DNA from 4 places in the Actinoallomurus acanthiterrae genome. Region 1 is predicted to be linked to each of the others. Evidence: riboswitches for the same ligand, from Rfam matches in the RefSeq annotation. Region 1 holds a riboswitch; each other region holds the start of a gene.
What was found. Region 1 has a riboswitch for cobalamin ahead of ACYVF7_RS10420 (ribonucleoside-diphosphate reductase subunit alpha). Riboswitches for the same ligand answer to the same signal wherever they lie in the genome.
Positions count from the first base shown of each region.

Region 2: linked by a shared signal. The riboswitch ahead of bluB (5,6-dimethylbenzimidazole synthase) and the one ahead of ACYVF7_RS10420 (ribonucleoside-diphosphate reductase subunit alpha) in region 1 are both predicted to bind cobalamin.
Region 3: linked by a shared signal. The riboswitch ahead of cobN (cobaltochelatase subunit CobN) and the one ahead of ACYVF7_RS10420 (ribonucleoside-diphosphate reductase subunit alpha) in region 1 are both predicted to bind cobalamin.
Region 4: linked by a shared signal. The riboswitch ahead of ACYVF7_RS14175 (magnesium chelatase subunit D family protein) and the one ahead of ACYVF7_RS10420 (ribonucleoside-diphosphate reductase subunit alpha) in region 1 are both predicted to bind cobalamin.

Region 1 covers NZ_BAAHCO010000001.1:2,120,299-2,124,502, forward strand. Annotated here, with positions in the region: gene ACYVF7_RS10405 (histidine phosphatase family protein) at 1-215, opposite strand, end outside; gene ACYVF7_RS10410 (CbtB domain-containing protein) at 417-632, shown strand; gene ACYVF7_RS10415 (CbtA family protein) at 668-1,525, shown strand; cobalamin riboswitch at 1,652-1,867, shown strand; gene ACYVF7_RS10420 (ribonucleoside-diphosphate reductase subunit alpha) at 1,964-4,204, shown strand, end outside.
Region 2 covers NZ_BAAHCO010000001.1:6,237,996-6,242,199, forward strand. Annotated here, with positions in the region: gene ACYVF7_RS29625 (transmembrane-type terpene cyclase) at 1-668, shown strand, start outside; gene ACYVF7_RS29630 (ferredoxin) at 665-916, shown strand; gene ACYVF7_RS29635 (cytochrome P450) at 936-2,126, shown strand; cobalamin riboswitch at 2,158-2,352, shown strand; gene bluB (5,6-dimethylbenzimidazole synthase) at 2,386-3,006, shown strand; gene ACYVF7_RS29645 (PadR family transcriptional regulator) at 3,346-3,921, shown strand; gene ACYVF7_RS29650 (sulfatase family protein) at 3,918-4,204, shown strand, end outside.
Region 3 covers NZ_BAAHCO010000001.1:2,850,891-2,855,094, reverse strand. Annotated here, with positions in the region: partial or broken gene cobN (cobaltochelatase subunit CobN) at 1-2,342, opposite strand, end outside; cobalamin riboswitch at 2,404-2,526, opposite strand; gene ACYVF7_RS13870 (hypothetical protein) at 2,638-2,856, opposite strand; gene ACYVF7_RS13865 (helix-turn-helix domain-containing protein) at 3,099-3,944, shown strand; gene ACYVF7_RS13860 (VOC family protein) at 3,949-4,204, shown strand, end outside.
Region 4 covers NZ_BAAHCO010000001.1:2,911,863-2,916,066, reverse strand. Annotated here, with positions in the region: gene ACYVF7_RS14175 (magnesium chelatase subunit D family protein) at 1-1,995, opposite strand, end outside; cobalamin riboswitch at 2,055-2,176, opposite strand; gene ACYVF7_RS14170 (LLM class F420-dependent oxidoreductase) at 2,395-3,423, shown strand; gene ACYVF7_RS14165 (DUF6504 family protein) at 3,444-3,719, opposite strand; gene ACYVF7_RS14160 (hypothetical protein) at 3,898-4,173, opposite strand.

The DNA of each region.
Region 1 (4,204 bases):
GCGGGCGCGGTCGCCGCGTCGAGGCCGAGCGCGGCGGCGGTCTGACGGCAGCGTTCCTCGGGCCCGCGGTAGGCCGCCGTGACGCGGCGCAGCGCCCCCGCGGCGGCCGTGGCCGCTTCGGCGCCGTGCGTGTCGAGGGGTTCGTCATCGGGGAAGCGGGCCTCGCGGGTGGCGCGGGTGGCCGCGTGCGCGATGAGCGCGAGCCGTACGGTCATGGGGTAGGTGACCTCCTGCGACGTTGACGGTGCCGACTTTCGGTCGTACGATCCGGACGAACGTGATGGTAAGAGGAAGCCGGTGCAAATCCGGCACGGTCGCGCCACTGTGTTCCGGCCTCGAGCCGGGTAGTCAGACCCTCCGCCATCTAAGCGCTCCACCCGTGACAGGGACGCTGGATCCCTTGAGGAGGCTGTGACATGACGACCTCGACGCTGCCCACCCGCCGTACGACTCCCGTCGTGGTTACCCGTACCCGGGCCGCCCTGTGGCTGTTCGGCACCGTGCTGCTCGGCCTGGCCGTGTACTACTTCATCGGCGTCGACCAGGGCGCGACCTCGGTCTTCGGCAACAACATGGCCATCCACGAGTTCGTCCACGACGCCCGGCACCTCCTCGGGTTCCCCTGCCACTGATCCCGTCCGCGACGCCACACCTTTAGGAGTACGCCGTGGAACGGCGATTCATCCTGCGTGGGCTGCTCGTGGGCGCGATCGGTGGAATCCTGGCGTTCGTCTTCGCGCGGATCTTCGCCGAACCGCAGATCCAGGCCGCCGTCGACTATGAGAGCGGCCGGGACGCCGCGCAGGCGATGCTCGACAAGGCGGCGGGCATCACGCCCGAGGCCGCCCACCCGGACCTCTTCAGCCGCACCATCCAGGCGAACGTCGGCGCCGGCGTCGGCGTCATCCTGTTCGGCGCCGCGATGGGCGCCCTGTACGCGGTCGCCTACATCCTGGCCTGCGGCCGCACCGGGAACCTGCGGCCACGGACGCTGGCGCTGCTGGTCGCCCTCGGCGGGTTCCTGGGGTTCTACCTGATCCCCTTCGCCAAGTACCCGGCCGATCCGCCCGCGGTCGGCCACCACGAGACCATCCGCGACCGAGGTGGCCTGTACCTGCTGATGGTCGGGTTCTCCATCCTGTTCCTGATCCTGGCGGTCTGGCTCGGCCAGAAGCTCAAGCCCCGCTTCGGGAACTGGAACTCGACCCTGCTGGCCGGGCTGGCCTGCGTCGTGGCGCTCGGGGTCGTGATGGCCGTGCTTCCCTCGTTCGGGCACCTGTCGGCGAACGTCCACGAGTACGGCAGGCACGCGACGGAGACACCGCTCCCGCTGAAGAACCAGCAGGGGCAGATCGTCTATCCGGGTTTCCCGGCGGACGTGCTGTTCTCCTTCCGCCTGTACTCGGTGGCCGCGCAGGCGATCATGTGGGCCGCGATCGGCCTGTGCTTCGCGCCGATGGCCGAACGACTGCTCGCCCGTACGGCCGAAGGTCCCCGGACCGCGCAGGCACCGGTCACGGCGTAGGACGCACCTCCCGAAGGCCCTCGGCGGATCACCGCCGAGGGCCGTTTCGGCGCGCGCGGCTCGCAGGCTCCCTTCCGCAACACGCCCAATATCTAGTGGTGGTGCGCTCCTCTACCCCCTACATGTATGGTTCTCGTTGTTGCTGGTTCACCTGTTCCTTCTGGGACAGGTGTCGTAAGAGGGAACCCGGTGGAATTCCGGGACTGCCCCGCAGCGGTGAGCGGGAACGACCGCCGTCAATGGCACTGGGCTCGATCGGGCCTGGGAAGCGACGGCCACTAGGCGTCTGCCCTGGCAGGCGTGCCCGCGAGTCCGAAGACCTGCCAGCGACCCGTGCGCGAGAGCGCGCGGTCGTCCAGGCCTCGCGGGAGGGCCGGCGGCGGAGCCTGCCGTCCGTGCGCGTCCGTTCCGCGAGGGTGAAGCCCACGAGGAGAGCACGTGACACAACAGCTCATCGCGCCCAACCCGGCCACCGCCGCTTCCGAGGTCGAGCGTGTCTGCGCCAGACTGCCGGAGGCCGATCCGGCGCTCATCACCGGAGCCGGTGATCTGGCCGAGGCCGTACGGCGGGCCGCCGCGCTGGTCGTCACCGACCCGGTCTACTCGACGGTGGCGGCCCGGCTGCTCGCCCGGTCGATCGCGGCGGAGACCGGGCCGGTGACGTTCACCGAGTCCGTCGCGGTGGCCCATGGGCAGGGGCTGCTCAACGAGCAGACCGCGGGGTTCGTCGCCGGTAGCGCGGCGGCGCTGGACGCGCTGGTCGACCATGACGCCGACGACCGGTTCACCTACTTCGGGCTGCGCACCGTCTATGACCGGTACCTGCTGCGGCATCCGACGACGCGGCGGGTGCTGGAGCGCCCGCAGCACTTCTTCCTGCGGGTGGCCTGCGGGCTGGCCGAGAGCGTGGCCGAGGCGGCGGAGCTGTACGGCCTGATGTCGCGGCTGGCGTACCTGCCGAGTTCGCCGACGCTGTTCAACTCCGGGGCCGCCCGCCCGCAGCTGTCCTCCTGCTTCCTGCTGGACTCCCCGCGCGACGAGCTGGAGGCCATCTACGAGCGGTACGGCCAGGTGGCCCGGCTGAGCAAGTACGCCGGCGGCATCGGGATCTCCTGGAGCCGGGTGCGGAGCCGGGGCTCGCTGATCCGGGGCACGAACGGGCACTCCAACGGGATCGTGCCGTGGCTGCGGACGCTGGACGCGAGCGTCGCGGCGGTCAACCAGGGCGGCCGGCGCAAGGGCGCCGCGTGCGTCTACCTCGAGCCCTGGCACGCCGACGTGGAGGAGTTCCTCGAGCTCCGGGACAACACCGGCGAGGACGCGCGGCGTACGCACAACCTCAACCTGGCCAACTGGGTGCCGGACGAGTTCATGCGCCGGGTCGAGGCGGACGCGACCTGGTCGCTGTTCGATCCCAAGCAGGTGCCGGAGCTGGTGGACCTGTGGGGCGAGGAGTTCGACCGCGCCTACCGGGCGGCCGAGGCCGAGGGCCGGTTCGTCCGGCAGGTCCCGGCGCGGCAGCTCTACGGGGCGATGATGCGCACCCTCGCCCAGACCGGCAACGGCTGGATGACGTTCAAGGACGCCGCCAACCGCGCCTGCAACCAGACCGCCGAGCCCGGCAACGTCGTGCACCTGTCCAACCTGTGCACCGAGATCCTCGAGGTCACCCACGACGCCGAGACCGCGGTGTGCAACCTCGGCTCGATCAACCTCGCCGCCCACGTGACCGACGACGACCTCGACTGGGCGCGGCTGCGGGCGACCGCGCGTACGGCGGTGCGGTTCCTGGACCGGACGATCGACCGCGGCTTCTACCCGACGCCGGAGGCGGCGACGGCGAACCGGCGGTGGCGGCCGATCGGGCTCGGCGTGATGGGCCTGGCGGACGTGTTCTTCCGGCTGCGGCTGCCCTTCGACTCACCCGAGGCGCTCGCGTTTTCCACGCGCATCGCCGAGGAGATCGCGCTCGCCGCCTACGGGGAGTCCGCGGCGCTGGCCGCGACCTACGGCCCGCACCCCTCCTACGACCGGACGCGCGCCGCCCGCGGCGTCCTGCACCCCGACCACTGGCCGGACGCCGTACCGGTCCACGCCGCCGAGTGGGAGACGCTGCGGGCCCGGATCGGCGAGGTCGGGCTGCGCAACTCGCTGCTGGTCGCGATCGCGCCGACCGCGACCATCGCCTCCATCGCCGGCTGCTACGAGTGCGTCGAGCCGCAGGTGTCCAACGTCTTCAAGCGCGAGACCCTGTCGGGGGAGTTCCTGCAGATCAACACCTACCTGGTGGCGGACCTGAAGGCGCGCGGGCGGTGGACGCCGCGGGTGCGCGACGCGATCAAGCGCGCCGACGGATCGGTGCAGGAGATCGCGGAGCTCCCGGAAGAGCTGCGGCGGCTGTACCGCACCGCGTGGGAACTCCCGCAGAAGGCGCTGATCGACCTGGCCGCGGCTCGTACGCCCTACATCGACCAGTCCCAGTCGCTGAACCTGTTCATGGCGAGCCCGACCATCGGGAAGCTGTCCTCGATGTACGCCTACGCCTGGAGGTCAGGTCTCAAGACCACGTACTACCTGCGGTCACGGCCGGCCACCCGGATCGCGCAGACGACCGTCGCCCCCGTCCAGGAGACGCTCATGTGCTCCCTGGAGAACCCCGAGACCTGCGAGGCGTGCCAA
Region 2 (4,204 bases), 4.1 Mb from region 1:
TCGCGCTCAGCGCCAACCTGGCCTGGGAGTTCTTCTACACGTTCGTCGCGCTGCCGCCGCACCACGACCCGGTCAAGCTGGCCGCGCAGTTCGTCGTCAACTTCGTGTGGTTCGCCTTCGACCTCGTCATCCTCTGGCAGACGCTGCGGTACGGGCCGGCGCAGTTCTCGTGGCTGGTGTCCTGGTGTGGCCGGGCCGGCTTCTACGCGATGTTCGCGGCCTCGCTGGCCATCACCGGCGCCACCGTGGTCCTCCTGAACGAGGAGTTCCACGACGTGTACGGCGTGCGTGCCTCGTTCGTGCAGAACCTCGCCATGTCGGGCCTGTTCCTCGGCATGCTGAACGCCCGGCGCTCGCTCGCCGGCCAGTCGCTCGGCATCGCCCTGTCCAAGATGGGCGGCACGCTGCTCGCCGCGCTCGGAGTGCTGTTCTATCCCCCCGCGCCGGTGTACCGGCACTCCACACTGCTGCCGTTCCTCTATGTCGCCATCTTCGCGCTCGACCTGACCTACACCTGGATGGTCCGGCGCCTCGGCAGGACCCCGGCCACGGACGCCGCCGCCGGGACCACGGCGGCGCCCGTGGACACCGGAACCCCGCCGCTCCCCGCGAACGGCGCCCTCGAGCCGCCGCTCACCCCGCTCGGGCGCCGGGACCGCTCCCGATGACCCGGCCGTCCGATGAAACCGAGGCCGCCGGCCCCTGGCAGGTCGAGGTCGCCCCGCACTGCGTCGGCAGCGGGATGTGCGCCGGCACCGCGCCGGAGTACTTCCGGCTCCACGGCCCGCGATCGCGGCCCCTTCGCCCGCGCTCCGCGCCGGACCCGAAGCTCATCGCCATCGCCGAGTCATGTCCGGTGGAGGCGATCCGCATTAGCACGGCGGACGGCGTTGTGCTGGCCCCCGAAGACGACTGAACCGGAGAAAGGACAGGACATGACCGCACCGGACTACCCATTCGGCGACGGAACCCGGCTGGAGATGGAACCGGAGTACGGCCGCCTGCGGAAGACCGAACCGATCAGCAGGGTCCGGCTGCCGTACGGCGGCGACGCCTGGCTCGTCACGCGGTACGACGACGTCCGCCAAGTGCTGACCGACCAGCGGTTCAGCGCCCGCGCGATGACGTCGAGCCAGGACCCGCCCCGATTCACCCCGATGCCGCTGTTCCCGGCCGGGGTGATGAGCATGGACCCGCCCGAGCACACGCGCATCCGCAGCCTGGTGTCCAAGGCGTTCACGGCCCGGCGCGTCGAAGCGCTGCGGCCCCGGATCACTGCGATCGCGGACGACCTCGCCGATCGCCTGCTCGCGCAGGGACCGCCGGCGGATCTGGTGGCGCTGTTCGCCCTGCCGCTCCCGGTCACGGTCATCTGCGAGCTGCTCGGCGTCCCCTTCGAAGACCGAAATCGGTTCCGGGTGCTGTCGGACGCGCTGCTGTCCACGACCGCGCTCCCGATGGAGGAGATCGGGGCGGCGGTGGCGGAGCTCAACGAGTACCTCGCCGGCCTCATCGCGCTGCGGCGCGAGGCATCCCGGGACGATCTGCTCACCGCGCTCGTGCAGGCGCGGGACCAGGAGGACCGGCTCTCCGAGCAGGAACTCGTGGAGTTCAGCGTCGGGCTTCTGGTAACCGGCCACGAGACCGCGGCGACCCAGATCGCCGACTTCGCCTACGTCCTCGCCCGGCATCCGGACCAGCTCGCCGCGCTCCGCGCCGACCCGTCCCTGGTGCCGCAGGCGGTGGAGGAACTGCTCCGGCACACACCGCTCGGCGCGGTCAGCGGCATCCCCCGCATGGCGGTCGAGGACGTCAAGCTCGGCGACGTGCTGATCCGGGCGGGCGAGGCGGTGATCCCGTCCATCAATTCCGCCAACCACGACGAGGGGGTGTTCGACCACCCAGAGGCCCTCGACATCCGCCGAGAGGCGAATCCGCACATCGCGTTCGGCCACGGCGTGCACTTCTGTCTCGGCTCGCAGCTTGCCCGGGCCGAGCTGCAGGTCGCGCTGGAGACGCTGGTGACGCGCCTGCCCGGGCTGCGGATCGAGGTCGCGGACCAGGATCTCGCCTGGAAGACGGGCCTGCTGATCCGCGGCTTCCGGGAACTGCCCGTCTCCTGGTGATCGGGGGCGGCGGGGATTGATACGCTCGCGGCGGCATGAACTGACGCGAGGTGCCCCTACGAGGGGAGAATCGGGAAGCCGGTGAAATTCCGGCACGGGCCCGCCGCGGTAACCGGGGAGCCGCCGTCCACGCGCACACGCGCAGCCACTGGCCGCCAGGCCGGGAAGGCGGATGGTCAGGCATCGATCCGGAAGTCCGAAGACCGGCCTCGCTCCACCGGCCACCGCCAAGGTGGCCTGACGCAGCGGGAGCCTGCCCATGAACCCCGGCATCTACGACGTGGTCCACCGTCGCCGTGACGTGCGCGCCCAGTTCACCGGCGCGCCGATACCAGAAGACGTCATCCACCGGATCCTGACGGCCGCGCACGCCGCGCCCAGCGTCGGGCTCTCCCAACCCTGGGACTTCATCATCGTGGCGGACCCGGCCGTCCGGCACGCCTTCTACGACCACGTCCAGCACGAACGCGCCACGTTCACCGCCACCCTCACCACAGCCGCCGCCGACCGTTTCGCCCGGATAAAGATCGACGGTGTACTGGAGAGCAGCCTGTCGATCGTGGTCACCTACGATCCCGACCGAGGCAGCCCCGCGGTCTTGGGCCGACACGCCATCGCCGACGCGGGACTGTACTCGGTCTGCCTGGCCATCCAGAACCTCTGGCTGGCCGCCACCGCCGAAAACCTCGGCGTCGGCTGGGTCTCCTTCTACCGCGAACCGCATCTGCGTCAACTGCTCGGTATCCCGACCGGGATCCGGCCCGTCGCCTGGCTGTGTCTCGGGCCGGTCACCCACCTGGAACCCGTACCGGACCTCGAACAGCACGGCTGGCGCCACCGCCGCCCCCTGGAGACCACGATCCACCACGACCACTGGTGAGCCCCGCAGCGCGTCATCGTAGGTCCACGGCGACGACCCGGGATGGCCGCCGTACTCGTCGTCCCGGTCGGTCATGGTGTTCGACACCGAACCCACCGTCGTCAGCGGAGGCTACGACTCGGCCCGCGCGCTCGCGCCGCGCTGACCCCGACCTCATCCAGGTACAGCCCTCGCCCAACGGGTCCTTGCGGGAAAAGCTCTCGGCAGTATATGCACACGGCCATAGCCACAGTCTCTGGCGCATGGCCCTGGCACGTCCGGCTCCCCCAGCACCATCCGCCTGACATGCAGTATCCGGGCATGTGATCACTTGACTTTCCATTGGCTCGCTATAGCCTAGTGCACATAGATACCACGACTCATCTCACCAACACCGAGGCGATCGTCCTCGGCGTTCTGGCACGCCGACCCGCCTCCGGCTACGACCTGCGGGCGTGGCTCGAAAGGCATGGCATCTTCCTCGGCTACCGGGCCTCGTTGTCGCCGATCTACCGCACGCTGGCGAGGCTGGAGCAACAGGGCCATCTGCAGCACCGGCTCGAGGACCGTCCCGCCGGCCCGGACGCGAAGGTGTACCGGCTGACCGCGGTGGGACGGCGGGCCGTCGTGGCCTGGGCGCGTTCCCCGTTCACGCCGTCACCCCGGCCGATGGACCCGGACTTCACGATCCGGTTCGTCCTCGGCGGGCAGTTCGGCAAGGACATCGCCGTCGAGGTCCTGCGCACGGAGCTGGAGTACCGGCTGAAGCAGAAGACCGGACCGGACATGACGCCCGCGCCTGCCACCGGCCCGATCCCGGAGCTCGACCCGGATTGGTGTGCCGAAGTACAGACCCTGGCCCACGAGCGCGGGTACGCCTCGACGGCCGCCTACATCGCCTGGCTCGAGCTCACCCTCGCCCGTTTGGAGAGATGATGCGGATCATCTACGTCGACGTCGACACCCTTCGCGCCGACCACACCGGGCCCTACGGATACGCCCGGCCGACGACCCCGAACCTCGACCGGCTCGCGGAGCGCAGCGTCGTCTTCGACCACTACTACGCGTCGGACTCGCCCTGCCTCCCGTCGCGCACCGCGCTCACCAGCGGTCAGTTCGGCATCACCAACGGCGTGATCGGCCACTGGGGCGAATCGGCCCGGTTCCGGCTCGACACCGGGCACGGCGCGCCGGAGGAGCGCCCCCTCCTGGGGCAGCA
Region 3 (4,204 bases), 730 kb from region 1:
GCACGACCTCGCGCGCGCCGAACTCCAGCAGGCGTACGACGTCGGGAACCTCATGGCCGAGCACCTCGGCGCAGACGGCGGTGGCCCGGGAGGCATCCCAGCCGAGCGTCTCCATGCCGACGACGAGCCGGCGCGCCACCGCCTCGAGGAGGTCGACCACGTCGGAGGCGGTCCGCGCGGGACCGTCCACGAGCTCGGCGAGCGCCGTGGCCTCCACCCGCGCGCCCGGTTCGGCGAGCAGCTCGCGCTCGTCCAGCCCGTAGGCCTGCGCGATCGCGGCGCGCAGGCCCGGCAGCGCGCCCGCCCGGCCCGCCCACACCTGCGCGGCGCGGAGCACGGCCAGCACCAGGTTGACGCGCTGCTCCGCCTCCGGAGCCTGGCCGAGGATGTGCAGGCCGTCGCGGATCTGGACGTCCTTGATCTCGCAGAGGTAGCCGTCGATGTGCAGGACGAAGTCGTCGAAGTCGCCCTCGCCCGGCTCGTCGCTGACGTGCAGGTCGTGGTGGAGCTCGGCGGCCTTCACCAGCGTCCAGATCTGGGCGCGCACGGTGGGCAGCTTCGCCGGGTCCATCGCCTGGACGGTGGCGTACTCGTCGAGGAGCTGTTCGAGCTTGGCCAGGTCCCCGTACGTGTCGGCGCGCGCCATCGGCGGCACCAGATGGTCGACGACCACAGCGTGGCCGCGCCGTTTCGCCTGGGTGCCCTCGCCCGGGTCGTTGACGATGAACGGGTAGACGAGCGGCAGGTCGCCGAGGACCGCGTCCGGAGCGCATTCGTCCGACAGCCCGAGTCCCTTGCCGGGCAGCCACTCGAGCGTGCCGTGCTTACCGAGGTGGATCACCGCGTCGGCGCCGAACACCTCGTCCAGCCAGCGGTACGCCGCAAGGTAGTGGTGCGAGGGCGGCAGATCGGGGTCGTGGTAGATCGCCACCGGGTTCTCCCCGAACCCGCGCGGCGGCTGGATCATGAGCACGACGTTCCCGAACTGCAGCGACGCCAGCACGATCTCGTCGTTGTCGGTGTACAGCTCGCCCGGCGGCTCGCCCCAGTGCTCCCGCATGCCCTCGCGCAGCGACTCCGGCAGCGCGGTGAACCAGCGCTCGTAGTCCTTCAGGGGCACCCGGGCTGGCGCGGCACGCAGCTGCTCCTCGGTCAGCCACTCGACGTCGTGGCCGCCCGCCGCGATCAGCGAGTGGATCAGTGTGTCCCCGTCGGTGGGGTGTTCGCCGACGTCGTCAGCCGGCCTCGCGCAGCGCCGCGAGCAGGCGGACCGCCGAGACGGGCGTGTCCAGGCCGACGGCGTTGCCGACGCGGGCGTGCTTGGTCGGGTACGACGACAGCACGATCGCGAGCCTGCGCTCGGCGACCGGCGTGTGCCCGAGGCGTGCCTGGCGGACGGCGATCCCGGCGACGCGCGCGGCCCGCTCCGGGTCGGCGGCGTACACGGGGATGCCGTCCGGCCCCTCCTCCTTGAAGGAGAACGGCACCGAGATCAGCCTGCCGTCGAACTCGGGGATCGCGACCTGCATCGCGGCGTCCATCGGGGACAGCGCGGCGTCCGACGCCTCCCAGGTGGCACGGGACGTCGTCAGGCACAGCCCCTGGATGACGGGAACGTCCAGGGCGGCCAGCGCCCCGGCGTCCCACGCGTCCTCGTCGCCGCCCGCCGACGCGTCCGCGGCCACGGCCCCGCCCGCGGCGAGCACGGTGACGACGAGGGCGTCCGCCCGGCCCAGCAGTTCTAGGAGCTCTTCGTCGGCGGAACGCAGGGAGCCGCAGAAGACGGGCAGCGCGTTCGCGCCCAGCTCCACGATCCGCTCGCACAGCGTGTCCACGAACGCGGTGTTGCCGGACAGCTCGTGCGCCCGGTAGAAGACGACACCGACGGTCGGCCGGCCGTCCTTCGGCTCGACACCGGTCTGATGCACGCCGTACGCCGGCATCCGCTGCGGCGGCTCGAAGCCCTCACCCGTGAGCAGCACGGTGTCGGACAGGAAGCGGGCCAGCTCCCGCAGGTTGTCCACACCGCCCTCGCGCAGATAGTCCAGCGCCTCGGCGGCGACGCCGGCGGGCACCGTCGACAGCGCCATCAGCTCGGCGTCCGGAGCGGCCTCCCCGCCCAACGCGATCAGCGGCAGGCCCCGGCGACGCAGATCCGCCACGCCCTCCTGCCAGGTCTTCAGCCCGCCGAGCAGCCGGACCACCACGACATCGGCGCCCTCACAGAGCCCGTCGAGATCGGCGACGTCCAGCCGGGACGGGTTGCCGGTCACATATCCGGCGTTCGCGGAGCGGGCCGACAGGAGTTCGGTATCGGCCGTTGAGAGCAGCAGGACACGCACGCGTCGTTCCTTCCCTCGGGGGTCCTCGCCCCGGCTCGGGTAAAAGGTCACCGACAGCGGGAAGTCTCCTGACTCCCAGGTCACCGCTCCCCCGCGGCCTTCCAGCTGGTCGCCGTGGCCGTACGCGCGGGTTCGCTACCTGGTCACAGTTGCGGGACAGCCCCGGATTCCCACCGGGTTCCTTCCCTTCGCCGTCGCGCGCCCAGTCTACGAGGACGCCCCCGACCCCGCACCGCCCCAGGTCACCGGAACACCCGGCGCACCCGCACGGCTGCCGCGCCCCGCGGCTCTCTCCTCATCTCCGCCAGGACCTGGCGACGGGATCCCAGTCCGCCCCCACGATCTGCCCGGCCAGCAGCGGATCGGCGAACGCGGTCACCTCCGCGACGACCTCGGCGAAGTCGTCCGGATACGCGTCACCGTCCGGACCCAGCCTCCTCCGCCATTCACGGTAGATACGTCCTCGAAGATCGATGAGTGACCTGATGCTTTCGGAGAGCGGTCGTGGTTTCACTCCTCGGTGATGTGCCGCTTTGGTCACCGCGTCATGCAGCCCGGCACCGGAGAAGGCGTTGCTTCCCGCGAGTCGCCATACGTCGGCATAGTCACGTACCTACAGGAGAGGCATCGGCCATGTATCAAAGTATTACCAGGTCGACGCGAGCTGGTAATACTTTGATACACGCAGACCCTCCGCACCCTCCGCACCCTCCGCGGCCCGCCGGTCGGCGAGGGCCGCCGCGTACCGTGGAGGCCATGGGGAGTGCCGCTACCGTCAGTCAGACGGCCCGCGTACGGCCGTCGGTGCGGCTCGCGCCGTCGGTGGCACGCTGCGTCGGTTACCGGTACGAGGGCTTCGCCCCGGGGACGCATCGGGGGCTCCCGTCCCGGCACCTGACCGTGGTCCTCGGCCTGGACGCACCGACCCGTACGCTCGTCGGCGCGGACCGGACGCCGACCGCCTTCATGGCCCTCGTGGGAGGCATGCACACCTGGCCGGTGACCATCGCGCACGACGGTGACCTGGCCGGGATCCAGCTCGACCTCACGCCGGAGGGGGCGCGTTCCCTGTTCGGGCTGCCCGCCGGCGCGATCGGCGGGGCCGTCCTGTCCCTCGACGACCTGATCGGCCCGCGGGCCGGGGAACTGGTCGAACGCCTCACCGAGGCCACGACCTGGCGGGGACGATTCGCCGTAGTCGAGGACGTGCTGTCGCGCGGCATCGGCCGGCTGCCGGGACCGGCGCCCGAAATCGCGTACGCCTGGCAGCGGCTCGCCGAGACCGACGGGACCGTACGGATCGCCGACCTGGCGCGCGAGGTGGGCTGGAGCCGGCGGCACCTGGGCGAGCGGTTCGCCGCGGAGTACGGCCTGCGGCCCAAGGAGGCCGCCCGCGTGATGCGGTTCGAGCGGTCCAAACAGCTGCTCCAGCGGCCCGGCCGCCCGCCGCTCGCGGACGTCGCGGCCGCCTGCGGCTACTACGACCAGGCTCACCTGGCCCGCGATTGGAACGACCTGGCCGGGTGTCCCCCGTCGCTGTGGCTGGCCGACGAGGAGCTCCCATTCGTCCAAGGCGACGAGGACGCTCCACGGGAACGATGAGGGCATGAGCGAAACACGAATCTGGCCCGCACTCCGCTATAAGGACGCCCACGCCGCGATCCGGTTCCTCGTCGACGCCTTCGGGTTCGAGGAGGTCGCCGTCTACGAGAACGAAGGCCGGGTCGAGCACGCCGAGCTCCGCGCGCCGGGAGGCGGCGGCATCATGCTCGGCAGCGCCACCCGCACCGACAGCGCGATCGCCGACCTGCCGCCCGGCACGGGATCGGTGTACGTCGTGATCGACGAGCCCGACGCGCTGT
Region 4 (4,204 bases), 790 kb from region 1:
GGTGACGCCGCGCAGCAGTTCGGCGGCGCGCAGCGCGTCGGCGGGTGAGCCGTGGGTCGCCCGGCCGTCGGTCACGAGGACGAGCAGCGGGCGGCGGGCGGGGTCGCGCAGGCGTTCGGCGCGCAGCACGTCGGCGGCGCGCAGCAGGCCCGCGGCGAGCGGGGTACGCCCGCCGGTGGGCAGCGTCTCGAGGCGGCGGGCCCCGGCCTCGACCGAGGAGGTGGGGGGCAGCGCGAGCTCGGCGGACCTGCCCCGGAAGGTGATCAGGCCGACCTTGTCGCGGCGCTGGTAGGCGTCGAGGAGGAGGCTGAGCACGGCGCCCTTCACGGCGCGCATCCGCTGCCGGGCGGCCATCGAGCCGCTCGCGTCGACGACGAACAGCACCAGGTTGCCCTCCCGGCCCTCCCGGACGCGTTCGCGCAGGTCACCGGAGCGGATCACCAGCCCGGCGCCGGTGCGGCCGCGGGCGCGCTGGTGCGGGGCGGCGGCGAGGAGCGTCGCGGTCAGGTGCAGCGAACGCGTGCCCCGGCGCGCGCCGGTCGTCCGGCCGTACGGCGTGCGGGCGCGCGAGCGGCGGCCCGGCGCGCCGTCGCCGAGACCCGGCACGGTGAACACCCGCGTCCGGAAGACGGCGTCGGCGGGTGCCGGTTCCGGGGAGTCCACCCGGGTGCGCTCGCCGTCGTCCTCGCCCGCGTCCCCGCCCGACAGCGCCTGCTCGATGTCGACCAGCGCCCCCTCGGGGGCGTGCCGCCCGTCGGAGTCGCCGGACCCGTCCGGGCCGGAGCCGTCCGGGCCGGGACCGTCGGGACCGCCGTCGGGGTCGTCGTCGGGGTCCTCGTCGCCGGAGTCGCGCCGGGAGCCCCACTCGACGGTGGTGTCCGGGTCGGGGCCGGTGTCCGGACCGGGTGCGGGGTCCGGCTCGCTCCCCGTGCGCGGCTGGGGCACGTCCGGAAGGGAGGAGCCGGGGTCGTCGTCGGAGTCGTAGTCGGCGGTGCTGTCGAGGACGTCGTCGAGCTTGTCCTCGTCCAGGCCCGGCGCGTCGAAGGGGTCGCGGCGGCGCCGGTGTGGGAGGGCGAGCCGGGCGGCGACGCGGACGTCGGCGGCGGTGACGACGGTCCGGGCGTGCCAGGCGGCGAGGGCCATCGCGGCGCGGGCCATCACGATGTCGGCGCGCAGCCCGTCCACCTCGAACGCGGCGCACACCGCCGTGATCTGGCGCAGCGCGCCGTCCGGAAGCACGACCTCGGAGAGCCTGGCGCGTGCCTGGCCGATCCGCCAGGCCAGCTCGGCCTCGGCCCGCGCCCAGCCGAGCGTGAACGTCGCGGGATCGGCCTCGAAGGCCAGGCGCCGCCGGACGACCTCCGCCCGCTCCTCCGGGTCCCGGGTGGCCGTCACCTCCACCGTCAGGCCGAACCTGTCGAGCAGCTGCGGCCGCAGCTCGCCCTCTTCGGGGTTCATCGTGCCGACCAGCAGGAACCGGGAGGCGTGCCGGATGGAGACGCCCTCGCGCTCGACGTACGACTGCCCCATCGCGGCGGCGTCGAGGAGGAGGTCGACGAGGTGGTCGTGGAGCAGGTTCACCTCGTCGACGTACAGGACGCCGCGGTGGGCCTCGGCCAGCAGGCCGGGCTGGTACGCCTGGACGCCCTCGGTCAGGGCGCGTTCGAGGTCGAGCGAGCCGGTGAGGCGGTCCTCGGCGGCGCCGATCGGCAGCTCCACGAGTCGCGCCGACCGGACCAGCGTGCCGCCGTCCTCGCCGTGCGGCCCGTCGGGGCACTGCGGGTCCGGCGCCTGCGGGTCGCAGGAGAACCGGCAGTCCTCCACGACCGTGACGTCCGGCAGCAGCGCGGCGAGGCCGCGCACGATGGTGGACTTGGCGGTGCCCTTCTCGCCACGGACCAGCACGCCGCCGACGGCCGGGGAGATCGCGTTGATCAGGAGGGCGAGTTTGAGGTCGTCCAGCCCCGTGATGGCGGAGAACGGATAGGTGTTCACCCGGTGGTCGTCCTTTCCTCGGGTTAACGCGCCCGTAGGTGGTCTGGCATCGGCGACCGGAGTCTCCTGGCTCCCGGCTCGTCGCCCACCCTCGGCCTTCCGGCTCACGCCGTGGCCTTTCGTAAGGAAGAACTCCCCGGTCACAGTTGCGCGACAGCCCCGGATTCGCACCGGGTTCCTCCGCGTATCGCCGGGAGACAGCATGACATATCCGGTCTGGCCCGCGACACCGCAGGTCCGGAGCAGGGCCTCGGCGCACAGGCCGGCGCCGCACACCCGCACCGCCCCCCGTACGGCCGCCACGCCTGTACGGCCGCCGCGGCCGTGCGGTCGGGCCCGTGCCGGATCGACGTCGATCTGCTTGAATAGAACGCGTTCTAGTTTTGAGGAGGCGCGCGGATGAGGCTCGGCATCAACGTCGGCTACTGGCAGCGGGATCCGGAGGACGCCACCGAGACGGTGCTGGCGGCCGAACGGCTCGGCTATGAGTACGTCTTCACCGCGGAGGCGTACGGCTCCGACGCCTTCACCACGCTCGCCTGGTATGGCGCCCGGACGTCGCGCATCAAGCTGGGCACGGCGGTGGTCCAGATGTCCGCCCGCACCCCCGCCGCGACCGCCATGCACGCGCTGACGCTCGACGCGCTGTCCGGCGGCCGGCTCACCCTCGGCATCGGCGCGTCCGGCCCCCAGGTCGTCGAGGGCTGGTACGGCGTGCCGTTCGCCCGGCCGCTGGAGCGCACGCGCGAGTACGTCCGGATCCTGCGGGACGTCTGGCGGCGCGAGGAGCCGGTGACCTCCACCGGCCCCCACTACCCGCTGCCGCTGCCGCCGTCGGCGTACGGTCCCGGCCGCGTCACCGGTCTCGGCAAGCCGCTCAAGTCGATCGTCCATCCCGTACGCCCGCGGATCCCGGTCTACCTCGGCGCGGAGGGCCCGAAGAACATCGCCCTCGCCACCGAGATCGCGGACGGCTGGCTGCCCCTCTTCGTCGATCCGACCCGGATCGAGGCGGTGTTCGGGGCGTCGCTGGCGGGCCGCCGGGAGGGGTTCGACGTCGCCGCGACCGTGACGACGATCGTGACGGACGACCTGGCGACCGCGCTGGAGTTCGCCAAGATCCCGCTGGCGTTCTACATCGGCGGGATGGGCGCCAAGGACCGCAACTTCCACCTCGACCTGATCGGGCGGCTGGGCTACGCCGAGGAGGCCGTACGCGTGCAGGAGCTGTTCCTGTCCGGCCGGCGCGACGAGGCGATCAAGGCGGTGCCGGACGAGCTGGCCGACTCCATCTCCCTGCTCGGTCCGATCGGCCGCATCAAGGAACGCCTCCGCCTGTGGCAGGACTCACCCGTGACCACGCTCCTCATCGCCGGGGTGAAGGACGAGCCGACCCTGAAGGCCATCCGCGACCTCGTCGAGTCCTGAACTCCCTCGAGGGCGCGTCGTCAGTTCCAGGCGCGGGAGAGCATCCAGGTGCCGGTCTCCTGGTCGTGACGCAGCTCGTACACGCCGATCGCCCGGTCCGGAGTGGCCTCGACGCGCCAGAACTCCCGCTCGACGCCTTCCGGGGCCTCGGGGTGCCGCTCGTGCCACCAGTCGCGGGTGGTGACCCAGCGGTCCAGGACGCGCAGCACCGTGTAGAGCCGGCCGCGCCAGACGAAGCGCGAGGGCCTGCCGTCGCTGAGCCAGACCTCGACCGGGTCGCCGTACACCCGGCTCATCGGCCGCCACCCGGCGCGTCTTCACGCCCCGCGAACCCATCGCTCGCTCCGCCCACGCGGGCCGCCCACCTTCCGGATCGATGACAGGGAGTGAGCCTGGGGGAAGGCAGGCGACAAGTTCGAACATACGTTCGGAAGTAGCTTTTGTAAAGTGCCTACCGCCGGGCGATCTCGCGGCTCAGCGACCGAGGGAGTGCGCGATCGCTTCGGCGGCGCGCACGGGGTCGGCGGCGTCCGCCTGGCCGCCCCGGCCCCACAGGTACGACCAGGCGATCCGGGACGTCGGCATGGCGACCACCATCACGCTCCGCCCGCCGGTCGGGTCGACCACGCGCAGCATGGACTCCTCGGCCCCGACCAGCACGCCACGCAGACCGCGGACCTCGACCTCGCGGGCGAGTGCCTCCAGGTGGCGACGCCGCGGCCCGGACGGGGAATCCGCAGTGGCGGCCATGGGTTGCCACCCCTCTCGCGCTTGGACGATA